Regions from separate parts of the Paraburkholderia sp. MM5482-R2 genome, predicted to be linked through region 1. Evidence: predicted binding sites of a transcription regulator. Region 1 holds the regulator's gene; the other holds the start of a gene.
The links. Region 1 encodes FNR, which switches genes on or off when oxygen is low (the NO sensors DNR and NnrR bind a similar motif). Its sites were predicted from a motif close to TTGATNNNNATCAA; they were not measured.
Positions count from the first base shown of each region.

Region 2: cyoA (ubiquinol oxidase subunit II) is a predicted target of FNR. The motif match lies at 3,641-3,654, and genes of this name have one in related genera.

Region 1 covers NZ_JBNDLP010000004.1:722,001-729,168, reverse strand. Annotated here, with positions in the region: gene OKW37_RS39395 (universal stress protein) at 1-283, shown strand, start outside; gene OKW37_RS39390 (universal stress protein) at 307-810, shown strand; gene OKW37_RS39385 (universal stress protein) at 879-1,340, opposite strand; gene OKW37_RS39380 (two-component system response regulator) at 1,661-2,068, shown strand; gene fnr (fumarate/nitrate reduction transcriptional regulator Fnr) at 2,085-2,867, shown strand; gene OKW37_RS39370 (PAS domain-containing sensor histidine kinase) at 2,990-4,090, shown strand; gene OKW37_RS39365 (universal stress protein) at 4,124-4,594, opposite strand; gene OKW37_RS39360 (universal stress protein) at 4,645-5,646, opposite strand; gene OKW37_RS39355 (zinc-dependent alcohol dehydrogenase family protein) at 5,803-6,792, opposite strand.
Region 2 covers NZ_JBNDLP010000004.1:378,050-385,217, reverse strand. Annotated here, with positions in the region: gene OKW37_RS37810 (DegT/DnrJ/EryC1/StrS family aminotransferase) at 1-951, shown strand, start outside; gene OKW37_RS37805 (SIR2 family protein) at 1,108-1,686, shown strand; gene OKW37_RS37800 (NAD(P)-binding protein) at 1,574-1,813, shown strand; gene OKW37_RS37795 (FmdB family zinc ribbon protein) at 1,861-2,097, opposite strand; gene OKW37_RS37790 (OmpW/AlkL family protein) at 2,180-2,854, opposite strand; partial or broken gene OKW37_RS37785 (radical SAM protein) at 3,114-3,586, shown strand; gene cyoA (ubiquinol oxidase subunit II) at 3,757-4,653, shown strand; gene cyoB (cytochrome o ubiquinol oxidase subunit I) at 4,657-6,663, shown strand; gene cyoC (cytochrome o ubiquinol oxidase subunit III) at 6,667-7,168, shown strand, end outside.

The sequences.
Region 1 (7,168 bases):
GACGGTTCATTCGTCGGGCGATCGTCCGCCGCGCAACACGGTTCCGGGCGACGACATCGCACTCACCGTCGCGCGTCACGGCGTCAAGATCGACGTGCGCGAACTGAGCGTCGCGGACGGCACGCCGGTCGGCGACGCGCTGCTGTCGCAGGCGGCCGACCTCGGCTGCGACATGATCGTGATGGGCGCTTACGCGCATTCGCGTCTGCACGAAGTCGTACTGGGCGGCGCGACGCGCACGATGCTCGAGTCGATGACCGTGCCGGTGCTGTTGTCGCACTGAAGTGCGCGCTTAAGGAGTCCGCCATGTTTCACCGCCTACTCGTCGCGCTCGATGGCAGCGACACCGCCTCCCGTGCGTTCGACGCCGCGCTGACCCTTGCCGCCGAATCGGGCGCCGAGCTGCAGCCGCTGTACGTGATCGACGTGCCCGTCATCGCCTACGACGCGCCCGGCTTCGACCCTTGCGTGATCCAGGACGCCTTCATCGAGGAAGGCAAGCGGATCGCGGCCGATGCCCAGAGCCGGATGACCGCGCGCGGGATCAAGGGCACGGCCCGCACCGTCGAAGCCGCGATCACCGGCCAAGACGTCGCGCATCGCATCGTCGAGGCGGCGCTCGAATGGCACGCCGACGCGATCGTGATGGGCACGCACGGCCGCCGTGGTGTTCAACGACTGATGCTCGGCAGCGTCGCCGAGCGCGTGCTGCGCAGCGCCAGCTGCCCGGTGCTGATGGTTCCCGCGCACGCGAACGGCGCGACGCGCGATCAGTCAATCCCGGCCTGCGCCGAACACGAACTCACCTGAGCCGCGAAAACCAGGCTGCTGCGCGGCCGCTCCCACGCGATCGCGCCACGGCTGCGCGACGCGGCGCTTCAGGGCCGCGCGTGCCCGTGTTCGTCATGCCGCACGATCAGCACCGGCTTGTCGGTCGCACGCACGAGCGACTCGGCGACGCTGCCGAGCAGAAAGCGCTGCACGCCGTGGCGGCCGTGCGTGCCCATCACGATCAGATCGGCTTCGATTTCGTCGGCGACGCGCGCGAGCACCGCGGACACGCTTTCGGCGTACGCGTCGATCACCCGCACGCCGCCGGGCACCTGCGCCTCGCGCATCAGCTCGCGCGGCGCATCGAGCGCGCGGCTGGCGAATTCTTGCGCCGCGGCCGCCGGTTCCGGCTCGAAAGCCACATCGGCATTGTCCGACCACTTGCCGTGCCCTACCACGCAGCAGGCTTCGAGTGTGGCGCCCGTCAGCTTCGCGAGCTTCAGCGCCTCGGCAAACGCGCGCTGCGCGCTGGGACTGTCGTCGAGCGCAACCAGAATTCGTGCATACATGTTGGACTCCCTGTGAAAGCGCTGGCATGAACCGAAGCGGTGCCGTCGCGTGTCCGCGCCGACAGTGTGAAGCGCGCGCCGCCGCGCGGCTTGACGCAGGTCAATGGGCCTTTATCGGCTTGTTCCGTGATTACTTGATCAACTGCATGCCTGCGACCTTCGAAGCCGTCACGTCGAAAGTAGCCGTGTACTCGCACTCGGCTACATACCCCATCGCCAGCCATGCACTAGGAATATTCCTACAACACTACCCGAACTCCTAGCGCCGCTTAAATCCCCGCCGATATATTTCTGAGATGAGGTCGCCAATACTGGTCGGTATGGACACCGCCCCGCCAGCCACCTTATCGAGAGTCTTCCTCGTCGACGATGCGACCGAGGTCCGACGCCGGCTTGCTTGCCTGATCGCGCTGATTCCCGGCATCGAAATCGCCGGCGAGTCCGCCGGCGTCGAGCACACGTTCGACGACATCGTCGCGAGTCGCGCCGATGTCGCGGTGCTGGACCCGTGCTTCTCGGGCAAGACCAATCTGCTGCTGCTCGCGGCGCTGTCGCGGGTGCGGCCGTCCATCGTCAGCATCGTGTTGACCAATCATTGCACGACGGCGTTTCGCCGAGCGTGCGAAGCGGCGGGCGCCGACTTCTGCTTCGACAAGACCTCGGAGTTCGAACTCGCCTGCCGTGCCATCGAAGCGATTGCCTATGCGCGTCATGCGCATCCGGTCTGACCGCCAGGAGCCGAGCATGCAAGTTGCCACAGTCTGTGAACCCCGCCACGACGCGCCCCGCACTTCGCACGTCGTACCGATCCACGTCGTGCCACGCACCGCGGCCACACGCTACGCCGTGCCGCGCTGCTCCACCTGCGCGATGCGCGCGATCTGCATGCCGCCCGAGCTGACATCCGACGAACTGAGACGACTCGACACGTTGATCTGCTCGACGCGCTCGATCAAACGCGGTGATACGCTGTATCGCGCGGGCGACGCGTTTCAAAGCATCTACGCGATCCGCGCCGGATCGTTCAAGACCGTGGTCATGCATCGCGACGGCCGCGAGCACGTGACCGGCTTCCAGATCGCCGGCGACTCGCTCGGCCTCGACGGCATCGGCGAGGGCAAGCAGAATTGCGATGCGATCGCGCTCGAAGACAGCGTCGTGTGCATCATTCCGTTCGCGCAACTCGAGGCGATCTGTCGCGAGATGAAGCCGATGCAGCATCACATCTACCAGATGATGAGCAGCGAGATCGTGCGCGAGTCGAGCCAGATGATGCTGCTCGGCACGATGACCGCCGAACAGCGCGTCGCGACGTTTCTGCTGAATCTGTCGAAGCGCTTCAAGGCGCGCGGCTTTTCCGCGGCGGAGTTTCATTTGCGCATGACCCGCGAGGAAATCGGCTGCTTTCTGGGCATGAAGCTCGAAACGGTGAGCCGGATGTTCTCGAAGTTCCAGCGCGAGCGCCTCGTCAAGGCGAACGGCAAAACGATCCGCATCGAAGACGCGGAAGGACTGGCTCGGGTTTGAACGCCGACGCGTCGCTCGCCTCACGTTCGTTCGCGGGACATGCGGGGTGGAACAAGCGCTCCCGAACTGATATAACTCGGTGCGTTGCGGTGCGCGACCTTGCGTGACCACCCGGAGGAGCGATGGATCTGTCGAGCGGCGAGTCTTCCTGCTTCACCGGTGCGGCGTCCGTGTCGGATGTGCCCGTCGAGGATCGCTATTTCATGTTAATCGATGCGGTTCAGGACTATGCGATCTTCATGCTCGACGTGTCCGGCCGCGTGACCAGCTGGAATCCCGGCGCACAGCGCATCAAGGGCTACACGCCCGAAGAAATCATCGGCCAGCATTTCTCCAAGTTCTATACCCCGGAAGACATCGCGGCCGGCAAGCCCGCCCGCGAACTGGAAATCGCCGCAACCGTAGGCCGCACCGAGGACGAAGGCTGGCGCGTACGTCGCGACGACTCGCGTTTCTGGGCCAACGTGGTCGTTTCCGCCGTGCACGACGCGTCGGGCGCGCTGCTCGGCTTCGCCAAGATCACGCGCGACCTGACCGAACGTATGCGCCTCGCGGAACTCGAACGCGCGAATCAGGTATCCACCCACGTGCAGATCGCCCGCGAAAACGAGCAAAAACGTATGGCGCGCGAACTGCACGACGATCTCGGCCAACGGCTGACCGCGCTGAAAATGAGCGTCGCGCTGCTCGAAGCGAAGCTGAAAAGCCAGGCCGACACCGAGCCGCTGGCCGCGCAGACGCATGAACTGCAAAAGCAGATCGACTGGATGGCCGCTTCGCTGCGGCGTATCGCCGCCGATCTGCGGCCCCCGCTGCTCGACGACCTCGGGCTCGCCGCCGCGCTCGACTGGCTGGCCGAAGACTTCACGAAACGCTACGACGTGCGCTCGAGCGTGCACCTCGAACCGGCCGAGCCGGTGTGCGGCGAATTCGCGGCGACGGCGCTGTTTCGCATCGTTCAGGAGGCGTTGACGAACGTCGCGCGGCACGCCAAGGCCAGCCGCGTACGCATCGACATGACCTGCGCGGGCCCGATCGTATCGCTCGATATCGAGGATGACGGCGTGGGTGTCGCGCTGGATCGGTCGCAGGGAACAGATTCATTCGGTTTGCTCGGCATTCGCGAACGCGTGCGGCAGTTGCGCGGCAACGTGTCGTTCACCAGCTCGCCGGGCCATGGCTTCGGGATCTCGATCCAGATACCGGCCGACGCGCTCGCGTAATGTTCACGCGCTGCCGCGCCCCGCTGTCGCGGGTTACTCTGCGGGCGCATCCTCGGGGCTTGGCTCGCGCATGAGCAGCACCGGACAGGTCGAGAAACGCAGCACCCGCTCCGCCACGCTGCCGATCACGAGGCGCCGCACGCCGCGTCGCCCATGCGTGCCCAGCACAAGCAGATCGGCACGGATCTGCTCGCCGTGGCGCAGCACGATCGCGGCGACGTCGTCGGACAGGCTCTCCGACTCGATCATTTCAGGGCGGCAAGGCACATCGGCGGCGGCGCAGGCCTGTTCGGCCTCCTCCAGCACCAATTGGCCGTCCTGGCGCAAGGCTTCGACGAGCGTGAGCGGGTCGTAATAGCCGGCATAGGAAAAGAGCGGCGTCTTGTCGACCACATAAACCGGATGCACGACGCCCTTCGTCAACGCGGCGAGATTCACCGCTTCTTTCAGCGCGCGTTTCGAGAAAGTACTGCCGTCTAGCGCGACGAGGATATGTTGGTACATGCCAATTCTCCACTGAGGTTGGATTTGTCAACGCGCGTGGCGCGCCCCTGCTACAGATAAAAGGGCCCGCCCGGACTGCCCGGATACGGCTCCCGCCACTCGCCGTGCGGCACGTCGTCCGCCCGCAGTGACGACGCGCCGCGCGGACACACGAGCACGGGACACGCCGCGTCGCGCAGCGTGCGCGACGTCACGTGCCCCGGCAACGGGTGCGGCGCGCCGCGCATGCCGTGCGAACCCATCACGATCAGGTCCGCGTGCCAGCGTTGCGCTTCGTCCAGAATCGCGCTCGACGCATCGCCGGAATCATCGTCGAACTCGAGCAACGCGGTTTCGGCCGCGCGCCGGCTTTGTTCGAGCATCGCCGCGCCGCGCCGCAAGACATCGATTCGATGCTGCGACACGACTTCGAACGGCAGCCATTCGCACCACGCGAAGCGGTCGTCGGCCGCGTAGACGACCTTGATGCGCGCGTCGGGCGGCGCTACCGCGAGCGCGGTGCGCAGCGCGTCGAGCGCGGTGTCGCTGCCATCGATCGCGACCAGCACGCGGCTCACCGCCGAGGCATCGCTCGCGTCGGTCGACCTCGCCGGCATGTACAGCACCGGACGCCCGATCGACGCGACCAGTTCCTCGGGATCGATACGGCTGTCCCAGCGATGTTCACGCGGATGCGCGGCCACCGCGACCAGATCCGCGTCCCATTGCGTCGCCGTGTGGGCGAGCGCTTCGGCCGCGCCCTGATGCAGCGCGGTGAGATCGACGATCTCGGCGTCGCTCGCCGCGACGACGCCGTGCAACGCGATCACCGCGTCGCGCAGCGCGGCCTGCGCGCCGTGCAGCATCGCGCGATGCGCCTCGCACCAGTCCGGATAGCTGAGCATCAGCGTCGGATAAAGCGCGGCAGGATTGCAAACGATATCGACGAGACGAAAGCGCGCATCCGCCGCGACCAACTGCCGGGCGACGCGCGTGCCGAGCGGCAGTCCGCTGCCGCCCGCGGACGCGATCATCACGCGGTGGAAGGTGTTGCGCTCGGCAGCAGTGTTCATCGGCTCTTCTCGGATCGTCGCACCGCGAGGCGGCGCGTCAAGCGCGTCGCTTCACACCTCGGCCCGTGACGGGGACGCCAACGGTTCGCTTACATGATGAACGCCGACGCAGCGCGCGGCTTGATCTGTATCAAGCGCCAACGGCTCGCTAGCGGATCACGGGCGGACCGCGAGCACGGCCGCGCCGGTCAGGTTGCCGTTGCGCAGATCGTCGAGCGCGAGGTTCGCGTCGCGCAACGCGTAAGTCGTCGTCTCGATCGCGAGCTGCATCTCGGCGGCGCTGCGCATGAATTGAAGCCCATCGTCGCGGGTCAGATTCGCGACCGACACCACCCGCCGCTCGCCCCACAGAAACGCGTACGGGAACGATGGAATGTCGCTCATATGAATGCCGCCGCACACCACCACGCCGCCTTTCGCGACCGCCTGCAACGCCAGCGGCACCAGTGCGCCGACCGGCGCGAACAGCAGCGCGGCGTCGAGTTCGCCGGGCGGTGCCTCGTCGCTGCCGCCGGCCCATGCCGCGCCGAGGCGCAGCGCGAGTTGCTGGGCCGCGTGGTCGCCGGGACGCGTGAACGCATAGACGGTGCGCTGCTGGTGACGCGCCACCTGCGCGACGAGATGCGCGGCCGCGCCGAAACCGTAGATGCCGATCCGTTCGGCGTCGCCCGCCATGCTCAACGTGCGATAGCCGATCAGACCCGCGCACAGCAGCGGCGCGGCCTCGATATCGCTGTAGTGCGGCGGCAGATGAAAGCAGTAGCGGCTATCGGCGACGGTGCGCTCGGCGTAGCCGCCGTCGATCGTGTAGCCGGTGAAGCCAGCGTCGTCGCAGAGATTTTCGCGGGCGGACAGACAGTAGCGGCAGTGGCCGCAGGTGCGCCCGACCCACGGCACGCCGACCCGCTCGCCCACCGTGAAACCGCTGACGCCCGCGCCCAATTCGGCCACCACGCCGACGATTTCGTGGCCGGGAATCACCGGCCGCTTTGGATGCTCGAGCTCGCGGTCGACCAGATGCAGGTCCGTGCGGCACACGCCGCACGCATGAACGTCGATCAGGATCTCCCCGGCACCGGGCCGCGGATCAGGCACTTCCCGCTCGGTCAGCGTCGCCGAGCTGCCGTCGAACACCATCGCTCGCATCGGGTTCTCCTTCAGATGCTTCGGCGGCGACAAGCTGCCGTCATGGCGGACAGCGAGGCGCGCGCCGTTCTCATCAGCGTAGGCGCGCCATTGTGTCGCGCGATCGGCCCGCGCCGTGGACCGTTTGATCGAAGTCAATAAGGGCCGTTTCGCCGCCCGTACACTGATCTTATTCCTGATACGGGAGTACGTGCCGTGATTGCGCGAATCCGAAACTGTCTGCTCGTGTGCTCGGCGTCCGCGATGACGGATGGCGAGCCCGAGCCGAGCGCGGTGGGCCGTTATCGGCGCAGGACGCGCACACGCTCGTGCAATGGGTACTTAGCCAATAAGGACTCGATGCGCACGCAGCGGGCCCGCTGCCGACGCGCGATGG
Region 2 (7,168 bases), 340 kb from region 1:
GGCCCGGGAGACGAGGTGGTCTGCGCGTCGCACACGTGGCATCAGGTGGCGCAGGCGATCACGCTGGCGGGAGCCGTGCCGGTGTTCGCCGACATCGACTACTGGAGCGGTTGTCTGAGCGCCGAAAAAGCCGCGCAGAAGATCGGCCCTCGCACGCGCGCGATCCTCGCCGGCAATACCAACGGCCACCCGGCCGCGTGGGCGCTGCTGCGCGAACTGGCCGACGCGCAGCGCTTGCGGCTGATCGAAGACAGTACTGAGGCGTTGGGCTCGCGCTACCGGGGCCGCAACGTCGGCTGTTTCGGCGACGTATCAGTGTTCGACTTCTCCAGCCCGTCCGCGCTGTGCACAGGAGCGGGCGGCATGCTCGTCACCGACGATGACGAACTCGTCCATGAACTGCGCTATCTGCGCGAGCGGCGCGTCACGGACCGCGCGTCCGTCTCGGTCGGCTCGCGGGTGCCGCTGCAGGCGGGCATCAGTGATCTGACCGCCGCGCTCGGTCTCGCGCAACTGGCCGAACTCGACACGCGCCTCGCGCAGCGAAAGCAGGTCGAGACCTGGTATCACGAAGAGATGCAAAGCTTCGAAGGGATCAAGCCGGCCTACGTGGCCGAGGACGTCGAAGAAGTGCACTGGATGCTCTATGTTGTGCATTTGGGCAAGCGTTTTACGCAGAGCGCGCGCGCCCAGATGATCGACGACATGAAATCTTGCGGCATTGAGACGGTGGCCTACAGCCATCCGCTGCATCAGCAGTTCCACTACATGAACTCGGGCGATGCGATCGGCCGCAAGAGCGGCCTGTTGCCCGACACCGAGCGCATCGGCGATCGCGCGCTGGCGCTGCCGCTGCACACGCTGCTCGACACCGACCAGGTCAGGTACATCGTCAAGACGCTGAAAGACACCGCGACCAACGTGGGCGCCGGCGCTGCCATTTATCTGTGAGGCGCACTGCATAACCGTTTCAGTCCAGACCATCGCCGAACGCCTGCGGGCGGCGTCATTCCGCACCTGGGACCGGCGCTGCTCGCGCTGTGCCCCGACACGGCCGTCCCTGCCACGCCGCTCGCGCTCGCCGAAATCATCACGGCCAAGGTCAGCGTGCTGCACAAGATCCGCACCCGGCTGACCCAGGCGGCGCAGTTCATCGAAAACTTCAAGCATCGCAAGTCGCTGGTGAGCGTCATGAATGAGGCCTTCGCCATGACGCCGACGCCGTCGGCACTGCATTGCGCGCTGGCGCAGGCGCGGCCGCAGGGCGGCTGGGCGCAGTTGCAGGGGCTGTCGCAGGCCGAGCATTTCGGCCATTGGTTCGCGGCCTATAGCGCAGACGGCGCGTTGCTGGATGACGTGCCGGCCTCGGGCGCGCTGCTCTACAAGCCGATTGGCGGCCATGCGCCGGCCTCTAACTACCTGGTCTCTGACAGCGACTTCGTCGAAGTCATGACTGAGATCGATATCCAGACGCCCATTCCGCCTGCCGTGCAGGCGTGGCGCAGCGGTCGCAGTTTTTTGTTTCTGGGCTTTGAGCGACGAGATGACCGCGGTCGAATCGCTGGTGGTCGAAGTGGCCATCGTCGGCGCGGGTCTACGCGGCCTCGCGCTGGCGCGCGTACTGCATGCGCAGGACGTTTCCGTCGTGGTCATCGAAGGGCGCGAGCGCGAGGGCGGCCGTGCTGACGCAATGTTGCGAAGCCACGCGTCGATATACGGTCAGATGCCCTTCGCGTGTTCCAGCAGGCTGTCGGCGGTGGCCCGATCCAGCGTGCCGGCCATGAAGACGGTGAGACTGAGTGCCATCTCGTAGGCGCCCTCGAGGTTCATCTACATCGACAGCGCGATTCCCCGTTGGGCTCAGCGCAGCAGCTTGCGGCGCTCGGCCGGCGAATAGTTGCTGAGGTGCCCTTCGCGCGCCGCCTGACGCCGCGCGCGGGAGATGATCGCGCGGCTCTTGCCGGGCGAGGCCGGCGCGCTGACCTGCTTGTCCAGCGCGGTGCCGCCGCATTGCGGGCAGACGGGCGTGTGGCCGGCGCGCACCAGCGTTTCGAATGCGTGGCCGCAGGCCGCGCAGCGGTAGTCGTACAGAGGCATAGTGACCAGATCTCCGTTTCAGGTGGATGGGGCGCAGCGGATCGCCCGTTGGTGCGAGCTGTGGTCTGTCATTGCGCGCTCGCTAGAACTTCATCCCGACGCCTATTCCCAGTACCAGTGGGTCGATGTCCAGTCGGCCCAACGAACTATCGCCGACCGAGGCGTCCGTGTGCATCCAGATCTTCTTGATATCCGCGTTGAGAAAGACGGTCTTCGTGATCTGCACGTCGACGCCAGCCTGCACCGCCGGACCGAAGCTGCTGCGTGACACCTGGATGCCTTCGGAGCCCGCGCTCAGGCCGTCGTTGTAGAAGTACGTGTAGTTGACCCCCGCGCCGACATACGGTCGGATCATGCCAGCATGGTTGAAGTGATATTGCAGCAGCAGCGTCGGTGGCAGCACGTTCACGCCACCGAGATCGCCGAGGCTGGACGTCACGTGGTGCCGCGAGGTGGCGAGAATCAGCTCGATGCCGATCGCGTCGCGGATCATATAGGTCAGGTCCAACTCCGGCACGAGTGCGTTATTGACACCCACGCCGAGCGACGACAACGTGCCGCTGGTGTGCACTTCGGGCTCGATCGAGATGGCACGCAGACGCACGAGCACGTCACCGGCGTGGATCCCATCCGCCGTCACCTCGCCTGCCATCGTGCTTCCGTTCGCGCTGACGTCATCCGCGTATGCCAGCACTTCGAACAAACCGGTAGCGCACAGGCTTGCCACGATCATGACGGCCTTGATCATGTGCTTCATCGCTTTCCCCTTGTTGATGTATGCGGGGAATTGTCGCCGCGCAAATCAGGGCTGCCCTTGCGCAGGGTCAACCGGTCCCGATCCCGAAGTCAGGATGCGACACCGGGTCACGCGGAGGAATGTCGAGATAGCGGGAGCCTTGAGGCCGGACTATTGGCCTTCAACCGCATTGACTCGTACCCAAGATGTTTCTCGCACCCGGAGACACCGATTTCGCAGCCATTGCCGGACTGGCTGCAGCCGCCGAACGGCACGCAGATCATTCTGCTACTTCTGCGCATGCAACAAGGTCATTACGCACGACCATGGCTGCAGCGCCAGATATCTGAGCTACCTCGTTCGTGAGATGGATCTGGCCGCGTCACATCTCGGACCTGACCGGCGAACCGTGCAGCTGCATCTGGGAGGTGGAACGCCGACCTTCTTCCCTGTTGCCGAACTCGAAGAGCTTTCCAGCAACTGCAGAACCGCTTCGCGTTCTCGATCGACGCAGAACTTGCCATCGAAATTGATCCGCGAACCGTCAGCACCAAAACGCTTTCACCACTCGCGCGCCTCGGCTTCAACCGAGCGAGCTTCGACGTACAGGACTTTGCTACCGACGTTCAGCAAGCTGTCAATCGCATCCAGCCACTCGATGTGGTGGAACGCGCACTCAGCGGCGCACGCGATGCGGGATTTCTCTCAATCAACGTCGACCTGATCTACGGTTTGCCGCAGCAGACTGTCGCCTGATTTAGCCCGCGCACTGCGTCAGTGCACCGCACCCCGCCGCTTTGTTCGTCCTTGATCGACATCAATCACAAAGCTGGCCGGTTGTCGGACCATGACGCTGCGAGTGTGATGCCGCATGCGTCAAGCCAGCTTCAGGTCGAAAGTGCCACAACCCGGACTTAACCACTATGACAGACAGAAAAGCCTTAAGGAAACGGTCGATAGCCATCGTCACGACATTGAGCGCCTGTCTATCGGGATGTGATCTGACTGTGCTTGATCCAAAAGGGAGCGTCGGCGCGGCCGAGAAGTCGCTGATCGCCACCGCCACGTGGGCGATGCTGATCGTCGCGATCCCGGTGATCCTGCTGACGCTGTTCTTCGCGTGGCGCTACCGTGCGTCGAACCGTCACGCGGTCTATGCACCCAAATGGGCGCACTCGACGGCGATCGAGATCGTCGTCTGGACGATCCCCGCCATGATCATCCTGTACCTCGGTATCCTGACCTGGCGCACCACACATGAGCTCGACCCGTACCGGCCGCTGCAGTCGAGCGTGAAGCCGATCGACGTCGAGGTGGTCGCGCTCGACTGGAAGTGGCTCTTCATCTACCCGGACCTCGGCATTGCGTCGGTGAACCAGCTCGCCGTGCCAGTCGATACGCCGGTAAATTTCCGGATCACGTCCGATTCGGTGATGAACTCATTCTTCATCCCGCAACTCGGTACCCAGGTGTATGCAATGGTCGGCATGCAGACCCGTCTGCACCTGATCGCGGATGCACCGGGAAATTTCGAAGGCATGTCCGCCAACTTCAGCGGCAAGGGATTCGCCGACATGAAGTTCCGTACGCTCGCGACGAGCGCCACCGACTTCGACGCATGGGTGCGGAAGGTCAAGGCTTCGCCGGACCGCCTGAGCATGGACGAATACGCCGAAGTCGCGAAGCCGAGCGAGAAGCAGTCGGTACGCTACTTCTCATCGATCGACCAGTACCTGTTCCGCAACATCGTTGCCCGATACAACAACGGCAACGTCACGGCCTTCCGCGACGCCGCCTGTCGCACGCAGACCACGGAGTAAGCCATGTTTGGAAAACTCACGCCCGGCGCGATTCCGTTCGATCAGCCGGTCATCATGGGCGCGGCCGCGTTCATGGCGCTCATCGTGCTGGCGGTCATCGTCACGCTCACGAAGCTCGGCCGCTGGAAGTGGCTCTGGACCGAGTGGCTGACAAGCGTCGATCACAAGAAGATCGGCATCATGTACATCATCGTCGCGGTGCTGATGCTCGTGCGCGGTTTTGTCGACGCCGTAATGATGCGGCTTCAGCTCGCGATCGCGTTTCACGGCCCCGGTTACCTGCCGCCGCACCACTACGACCAGATATTCACCGCGCACGGTGTCATCATGATCTTCTTCATGGCGATGGCGCTGATGGTCGGCCTCTTCAATCTTGTCGTGCCGCTGCAGATCGGCGCGCGCGACGTCGCCTTCCCGTTCCTGAATTCGCTGAGCTTCTGGATGACGGCGATCAGCGCGATCCTGATCAATCTGTCGCTCGTGATCGGCGAGTTCGCGCAGGTCGGCTGGCTCGCGTATCCACCGCTGTCGGAGCTGCAGTTCAGTCCGGGCGTCGGGGTCGACTACTACATCTGGAGTCTGCAGCTCTCCGGCGTCGGTACGCTGATTACCGCGATCAACTTCTTCGTGACGATCGTCAAGCTGCGCGCGCCCGGCATGACGCTGATGAAGATGCCGGTGTTCACGTGGACCGCGCTGTGCTCGAACGTGCTGATCATGGCAACGTTCCCGATCCTAACCGTGACGCTCGCACTGCTCGGCCTCGACCGCTACGCAGGCATGCACTTTTTCACAAACGAGCTCGGCGGCAACGCGATGCTGTACCTGAACCTGATCTGGGCGTGGGGCCACCCGGAGGTGTACATCCTCGTGCTGCCCGCGTTCGGCATCTACTCGGAAGTGATCGCGACCTTCGCGAAGAAACCGCTGTTTGGCTACAGAACGATGGTCTACGCGTCGTGCGCGATCACGGTGCTCGCATTCCTCGTGTGGGCGCACCACTTCTTCACGATGGGTTCCGGCGCGGACGTCAACGCGTTCTTCGGCATTATGACGATGGTCATCGCGATCCCCACGGGCGTGAAAATCTTCAACTGGCTGTTCACGATGTACCGCGGTCGCATCGAGTTCACCGCACCCGTGCTGTGGACGATCGGCTTCATGGTCACGTTCACGATCGGCGGCATGACGGGCGTGATGATGGCGATCCCGGGCGTGGACTTCGTGTTGCACAACAGCCTGTTCCTGATCGCGCACTTTCACAACGCGATCATAGGCGGCGTCGTGTTCGGCTATCTCGCAGGCTTCCATTACTGGTTCCCGAAGGCGTTCGGCTTCAAGCTTAACGAGAAGCTCGGCAAGCGGGCGTTCTGGTGCTGGTTCGTCGGCTTCTACGTATCGTTCGTGCCGCTCTACGTGCTCGGCTTCATGGGCATGACCCGGCGCCTGAATCACTACGACAACCCGACCTGGCATCCCTGGCTGTTCGTCGCCGCATGCGGCGTGGTGCTGATCGCACTCGGTGTCGTGCACCAGATCGCCCAGGTCGTCGTGAGCGTGATCCATCGCAACGAGCCGGAATACGGCGACCTGACGGGCGACCCGTGGAACGGCCGCACGCTCGAATGGGCCACCTCGTCACCGCCCGCTGTCTACAACTTCGCGCGCATACCGGTCGTCCACCAGCTCGACGCGTTCGCGCACATGAAGGAAAGCGGCGCAGCAAATGCCGCACTGGCGCATTACGAGGACATCCACCTACCGTCGAATACCGCGGACGGGTTCCTGATCGGCGCATTCAGCCTCGTGCTCGGCTTCGCCGGCGTCTGGCACATCACGTGGCTCGCCGTGCTGGCCTTCGTCGCGATCGTCGCCGCGCTGATCGCGCGTAGCTTCCGCGACGACCATGGCTACGTGATTCCGGCCTCGCGCGTGCGCGAAATCGAAGCACGACGCGGCAGCGCACCCACCCCGGCCGCCCTTGAATTACCCGAATCCGCGGAGACCTGATCCATGACGCAATCTGCATTACTCGTCCATCACGGCAGGTCGAGCGCTGACCACGGCCCAACGCCCACCGTGTTCGGCTTCTGGCTGTACCTGATGACCGACTGCATGCTGTTCGCGTCGCTGTTCGCCGTGTTCGCCGTAATGGCGCACCAGTTCGCGGGTGGACCGTCCGGACGGGACCTGTTCGACATCCCCGGTGTCGCACTTGAAACCGGCGCGCTGCTGCTGAGCAGCACCACCTACGGCTTCGCGATGCTCGGCGCGCAGCGCCAGGGGCGTGGTGCCGTGATCGGCTGGCTCCTCGTGACGTTCGTGCTTGGCGCGCTGTTCCTCGCGTTAGAACTGGGCGAGTTCTCGCACCTGGTCGCCAACGGTGCCGGGCCCAGTCGCAGCGCCTTCCTGTCGTCGTTCTTCACGCTGGTTGGCACCCACGGCCTGCACGTAACAGCGGGCCTCGTCTGGATGGCCGTGCTCGTCGTGCATGTCGTCCGCTCGCCTGAACTGT